Regions from separate parts of the Desulfofundulus salinus genome, predicted to be linked through region 2. Evidence: predicted binding sites of a transcription regulator. Region 2 holds the regulator's gene; each other region holds the start of a gene.
The links. The regulator LexA, encoded in region 2, represses DNA repair genes until DNA is damaged. The targets are predictions, from matches to a motif close to CNAACANNTGTTNG.
Positions count from the first base shown of each region.

Region 1 (2,268 bases), 980 kb from region 2:
GCGGGTAAAGTTTCTTGAGGAAGCCGTCATTCTTTACCCGGATAATCCCAAATATCAGCCGCAGATATACAGGATTGATGAGGTACGAATACTCGGAAGGGTGATAAAAGTGGAGTTTGAACCGTAAAAAGGAACCCGGAGCTACTCCGGGTCTTTTACCAACGGGATAACCTTGTTTTCTAAAGGCTTCATTTCATTACCGCCGACAATAGCGGCTTTTATTTTTTCAACTATCTGGGCCGTTACTTCCGGGTACGATTTTAAGAACTTCCTCGCGTTCTCCATGCCCTGGCCCAGTTGCTCGCCGTTGAAAGAGTACCACGTGCCGGATTTTTGTATGATGTGCAACTTTTCCGCCATTTCCAGCACATCCCACTCCCTGGAAATCCCTTCACCATGGATCATGCTTACGGTCGTTTCCTTAAATGGCGGCGCAAGTTTGTTTTTGACCACCCTGATCAAGGTTCTGCTCCCGATTATTCCTTCCTTGTCTTTGATGTTTTCCTTCTTCCTCACCTCCAGGCGCATGGAGGCGTAAAATTTGAGCGCCCTGCCGCCTGGTGTCGTCTCCTGAATGGAGTTGAAGTTGCCGTGTCCCCCGCCCACTTTTTCCCGCAACTGATTGATGAATATAACCAAAGTCCTTGTCTTGTTGACAATGGCGGCGAGTTTGCGCAATGCCTGAGACATCAGACGGGCTTGCAGGCCGACCTGGAGTTCACCCATTTCCCCTTCTATTTCCGCCTTTGGCACCAGGGCCGCCACGGAATCTATCGCTATCACGTCTATCGCGCCGCTTTCGATGAGATCCTCGCAAATGTTCAGAGCCTGCTCCCCATAATCGGGCTGTGAAACGAGCAAGTTCTCAATGTCCACCCCGAGTTTCCTGGCGTACAGCGGGTCAAGCGAATGTTCCGCGTCTATAAATACCGCGGTACCTCCCGCTTTCTGCGCTTCGGCTATGGCATGCAGGGCAACGGTGGTCTTACCCGAGGACTCCGGTCCGAACAATTCAACAATGCGTCCGCGCGGCAGGCCACCAATGCCGGTTGCAATATCCAAAGACAGTATCCCGGTGGGTATCGCTTCCACGTTCATTCTCGGGTTTTCACCGAGACGCATGATGGATCCATCACCATATTTCTGCCTGATCCCCTTTAAAGCGTTTTCAAGCACTTCCTCCCTGGTGGCCGGCTTATCTTTCTCCGCTCTTGCCATTTCGCGCACCCCCAAACATATGTTTTAAGGGATTATAAAACAAAACCCGTTCTGATGCAAGGGAAATGTTACCATGGGGGTGAAAAGTTATGGTAGCACACGGAAAAATCCAGAAACTGACGAAAAAGCCTGATAACTCAAGAGAGATAAAGGGATTTCAGCAATTCCCGTTTTTTCAGCTTCTCGTGTTCCTCAGAATCCGTTTTACTTTCCGCTTTCTTTGTTTTTGATTTATTCTTCTCGACCCGGCCCTGCGGCCGCCCGGGTTCGTGCCTGTAATCCTCCCTGAGAGCGGCAACCAGCAGGCCGGGGACGTTCCTGATTTCCGTACCGCTGCCCATTTCACTGATAAGTTTGATTTTTTCCCTGATCTTTTCTTTTGGAAATTCCAGCAGGAGTTCCTCCAGGAACTCTGAAGGCACCCGGGCGCCGGTGGCCACCAGCACCGCCGCCTGCAACTCCCCCAAAACAGCGGTGTTAAGGCAGGGATGGGCGCTCGTTACAGGTTCGTCCGGCGTTTCGCCGCGGTTGTCTGCGGGCATATTCTCTCCCGGTTTTTGGTAATCAACGATGTCACGATCAACATCAACATCAACAACAACAAAATTATTATTTAATTCGTCTGAACCCATGGTAAGAGGGGGGGTGAAATTTTTACAGACCCCCCTCTGAAATTCGGAAAGTGGGGGGTATGAAATTTTTTCACACCCCCCGGCATGATCCACCCGGGTAAGAGGGGGGTCTGTATTTTTTACACACCCCTGTCCGGAATCAGGGGTTTCTTCCCCCTCGTTTTGAATAATCTGCTGCAGTTTTTCAAAGACAGGCGCCAGGTCATATTCATTGCTCAGCTGGCCGTTGCTGGAATCGTACCTGTTGCGGACAATGATCAGTCCCTTTTCAACCAGGCTTTTTTTATAGGAATGCAGGGTCTTTTCACTCACGCCGGTTAACTTGCTGAGTTCCCTGATGGAGGGATAAGGATCCTTAACGGTCCACCGGTAGCTCAAAAGGTGGCAGATAAAAGCCACCTCCTGGAAGGAAAGTCCC
Region 1 covers NZ_RBWE01000001.1:962,610-964,877, reverse strand. The annotation lists gene D7024_RS04925 (LexA family protein) at 1-127, shown strand, start outside; gene recA (recombinase RecA) at 142-1,218, opposite strand; gene D7024_RS04915 (helix-turn-helix domain-containing protein) at 1,356-2,268, opposite strand, start outside.
Region 1: the regulator LexA is predicted to act here: its motif matches at 1,231-1,244, upstream of recA (recombinase RecA).

Region 2 (2,268 bases):
ATGCCACGTATAAATCAGACAAAGGAATGGCCATTAACGTGCCATTCCCTTGCGCTTGAGAAAGGAAGTGAACCATGATGAGCAGGTGTGCAGAATGTGGAATTTATGCTTGCTACACGGGTCAGACGGGGAAGATTCCGGAGCACTGTCCCATGAAATCCGAAGGCAGCGTTTTAGAGGAGGCCAGAAAGGAATACCAGGGGCCGGGCGTATTTAATCTAGCCCTTAACTCGGCCTTAACTGAATCTGCCGGTTACCGCAAATGGACCAGGCTGGAGGAAATCATCCAGTTCAGCCGCATGGCCGGCTTTACCAGATTGGGCTTGGCCTTCTGCGTTGGGTTGCGCAAGGAAGCAGCCGAGGTAGCAAAGATTTTCAAGCAGGCAGGATTTGTTGTCGAATCGGTAATGTGCAAGACCGGTTCTACGCCCAAAGAGTTTTTAGGTATACGGGACGAACAAAAGGTCCGCCCCGGTCAATTTGAACCCATGTGCAATCCCATCGCGCAGGCGCACATATTGAACCGGGCCGGAACGGAATTGAACGTTTTATTGGGCCTTTGTGTCGGGCATGATAGCTTATTTATCAAATATTCGGCAGCTCCGGTTACTGTGCTGGCAGTCAAGGATCGGGTGCTGGCCCATAATCCCCTGGGTGCCGTTTACGCTGCCCATTATTATACCCCGAAGCTGGTAGCTTACAAAAAGCCAGATTAGGGACAGGGGGAGGGGTTTTAAATTTAAAGTTTACGCAGCAAGCCCACTACCTTGCCAAGGATAAGCGGGTTTTTTACCCTGATGGGAGACATGGCCTTGTTTTCCGGTTGCAGGCGAATATGGTCGTTCTCCCGGAAGAATCTTTTTACCGTGGCTTCGTCTTCCAGAAGCGCTACCACAATGTCCCCGTTATCGGCGCTGGGCTGGCGCCGGACCACCACCAGGTCCCCATCCAGGATGCCAGCTTCAATCATGCTGTCGCCCCGGACGGTAAGCATGAAGAATTCTCCCTCTCCGGTAAAACTGGCCGGCAGGGGAAAAACATCTTCCTGGTTTTCCACGGCCAGGATGGGTTCACCGGCCGCTACCCGTCCTAAAAGGGGGACCATCCGCATGGGCTGGCTTGAGGGCAAAGTGCGCTCCAGTAGTTCCAGCGCCCGGGGTTTGGTGGGATCCCGGCGTAAGAGACCTTTATGTTCTAAACGCTTTAAATAGTTATGTACTGTAGAGCTGGATTTTAGCCCGACAATTTGACCAATCTCCCGAACCGAAGGGGGATAGCCTTTGGTGCGGATGTTTTCTTTAATTACTTCTAAAATAATCTTCTCCCGGGGAGTGAGTGCGGTGTTCATAACCCGTCAACCTCCCTTTTTGCTTTGAATTATACCATAAAGATATTTATAGAAAAACAGTTGTTCGAATTAATATTTTTTTATTTTTTAGAAGGGATTAGAAGATAATCGTCGAAATACTCTCGTAAAATTTGGATCACGTAGAAGGTGAGGCGGCATGCCCAGGTTGACCGTAGCCATTATTGGAGGTAATGAGGACGGTTATTCCATTTACCGCATGTTAAAGGCCGTGGGGGATGTGGAAATTTTGGGTGTGGCCGATCCCGATCCTTCATCCCCGGGAGTTAAAGCTGCGGCTGCGGACGGGGTTTTTACCACCGCCGATTATACGGAAATGGTACGCCTGCCCGGCGTGGATGTTTTGATCGAGGCTACCGGGGATCCGGAGATCCAGATGCACCTGCACCGGATAAAGCCGCGGAGAACGTCCATCATGGAGGCCCGGGCGCTGGATCTTATGCTGGCCGTATTAAGGGAAAAGGAAAAATTGCTTGAAGCCAGGCGAGTGCAGGGAGAACTGGCTGCCATCCTGGATTCGGTCCAGGAGGCCATCGAAGTGGCGGACTCTCGCGGTGTGATTAAGTACGTCAATCCGGCCTTTACCCGGATTACCGGCATCAGTGAAAGGGAACGGATTGGACAGAATATTTTTGAGGCTTCCCCCGATGGAGCTCTGGCCACGGTGTTGCGTACCGGCCGCAGTGTGGTGGGGCACCGTACAAAGGTAGGGGGAAGCAATGCCGAGGTCGTTTCCAACGCCGCACCCATCTTTGTGGACGGCAAGATGGAAGGAGCGGTGGTGGTTTTTCAGCACTTTACCGACGTCATGAATTTAATGGAACAATTGCGCCAGAGTACCAGCATTATCGAGAATCTGTCAGATAAATTCGGCCAGGTTACGACCAGTAAATATACTTTTG
Region 2 covers NZ_RBWE01000001.1:1,938,904-1,941,171, reverse strand. The annotation lists gene D7024_RS09995 (succinate dehydrogenase/fumarate reductase iron-sulfur subunit) at 1-13, shown strand, start outside; gene D7024_RS09990 (DUF1847 domain-containing protein) at 78-716, shown strand; gene lexA (transcriptional repressor LexA) at 740-1,348, opposite strand; gene D7024_RS09980 (sigma 54-interacting transcriptional regulator) at 1,506-2,268, shown strand, end outside.

Region 3 (2,268 bases), 770 kb from region 2:
CAGGCGCACCGGCCAGTGCGGGGACCAGTGCTGTTCCAGCAAATCCGCCGCGACCCGGTAAATATCCCCGGCCAGGCTGGTGTGGAAAGGCAGGGTTTTCCGGCGGGACAGCCAGTTAAAGCGGGTGTCTTTGAGGGACAGCACCACCGTTCTGCCGGCACATCCTCCCGCCCGGGCCCGCCGGGCCACCCGGTCGGCCAGCTCCCATAGCACCACCTTGATCTCCTCGCCCCGGTAATCCCGGGGAAGGGTGATTTGCTGCCCGATGCTTTTCACCTGCTTCAAACTGCCGGGATCCACCGGGCTGTGGTCGATACCCCGGGCGCAGAACCACAGGGCTTCTCCGTAGACCCCAAATCGCCTTTTAAGGACATCCACCGGGAAGTTGGCCAGGTCGCCAATGGTATGGATGTTCAACTTTCTCAGGTGCTCTTCGTAACGGGGGCCCACGCCGAAAAGTTCCCGCACCGGCAGGGGCCACAGGCGCCGGGGTACATCCTCGAAAGTGAGCTGGGTGAGGCCGTCGGGTTTTTGCAGTTCCGCCGCCATTTTGGCCAGGAGCTTGTTGGGGCCAATCCCCACGCTGCAGGTGATGCCCACTTCCTGGCGAATGCGTGCTTTCAGCCGGCGGGCAATTTCCACCGGGGAACCCAGGAGCTTCCGGCAGCCGGTAACGTCCAAAAAGGCTTCGTCAATGGAAAAAGGCTCCACCAGGGGGGTGAAGTCGTGCAGGATGCGCAGGATACGGGCGGAAAAGCGAACGTAGAGGTCGTGCTGCGGCTTGATGAAGATTCCTTCGGGGCAGACCAGGCGGGCCTCGGCCACCGTCAGGCCGGTCTTCACCCCTTTGGCCCTGGCCTCGTAGCTGGCGGCCAGGACAATGCCGTGGCGCCTGGCCGGATCCCCGGCGACGATCACCGGCTTGCCCCGCAAGCCCGGATCCAGGGCCTGATGGACGCTGGCAAAAAAGGCGTTCATGTCAACCAGCAAAATGGCCCGGGACATAATAAAACCTCCTGCCCTGAACAAGTGTTCTGATCTCATTTTATCCAGAACAATTGTTCTCTGGCAAGAGGTAAATATTTCCTGGGCAACCGCTGTCCAGGGACCTTCGTACCGGCTACCCCACCAGGGAAAACCGCTGCAATAAAGGGAAGGGATCGACCAGGTGTTTTTTCAACCAACCGGATGCCTCCCCCAACCCGAAAGCCAGGCCCATTAATTCGGTAAAGTAAAACACGGGGATGCCCTCTTGAGCCGGGCGGCGCATCTCCAGGTTGTTCTGGCACAACGGACAGGCGCTAACCAGGGCGTCGGCCCCGGCTTCCCGGGCGGCGGACAAAAGCCGGGCAACCAGCTGCTCCACCACCTCCGGCCGGGTCAGGGAAAGCCCGGCCCCGCAACAGGTGGTTTTATAACACCAGGGAACCGGCTCCGCCCCCAGGGCGGCAACCAGCTCATCCAGGGAGGTGGGGTCTTCGGCCCGGTCAAAGGGGCGCACTTCGGGCGGTCGGACTAAAAGGCACCCATAATAGCAGGCCAGCTTTAGACCAGTCAGGGACTGCCGTACCGTTTGGGCAACCCTTTCCATGCCCACCTGTACCCTGACCACTTCCAGAAAGGAATAAATCTGGATCTCACCGGTGTAGGAAAAGCCCGCCAGCATTTCTCCCCGCGCCCTTTCCCCGGGGTCATGCCTCATCTGGTGGTCGGCTTTGGACAGGCGGGTGTAACAGGCCGAGCAGGGCACCACCAGGTCCCGACCCTGCTGCTGGGCCAGGGCGATATTGTGGGCCGCCAGTCCCAAAGTCAGGTCTTTGTTCACCGCGTGGGCCGAAGAGGAGCCGCAGCAGGTCCAGCCGGGCAGCTCCACCAGCTCCAGCCCCAGAGCCCCGGCCACCGCCCGGGTGGAAAGGTTGTATTCCACCCCGGTGGCCTCCAGGGAGCAGCCAGGATAGTAGCTGTATTGCATGATGATGCACCTCTTCCAGAAAACGATCAAAAACGCTTGTCGCCAGAGAGGCACGGCGTTGCCCCTGTTTACCCCTGCCCGCCGGCCCGCTCAAAGATCTGGCGCACCGCCGGGTCTTTTTTGAGGCGCGGTAACAGGGGCAGCTTACCCCGCCGGAAGAGCTGCCAGCCCAGCTTCATATCCGCAAAAAGATTGCCGGTTTTTAACTTGTACTTGAGCATCAACATGGTTTCGTGAATCCGGCCGGTAGCCCTGATTTCATTGAGAAACAGATTATGAAACATTGGGCCGGTCTC
Region 3 covers NZ_RBWE01000001.1:2,706,854-2,709,121, forward strand. The annotation lists gene dinB (DNA polymerase IV) at 1-1,005, opposite strand, end outside; gene D7024_RS13665 (CoB--CoM heterodisulfide reductase iron-sulfur subunit B family protein) at 1,121-1,972, opposite strand; gene D7024_RS13670 (4Fe-4S dicluster domain-containing protein) at 2,041-2,268, opposite strand, start outside.
Region 3: the regulator LexA is predicted to act here: its motif matches at 1,052-1,065, upstream of dinB (DNA polymerase IV).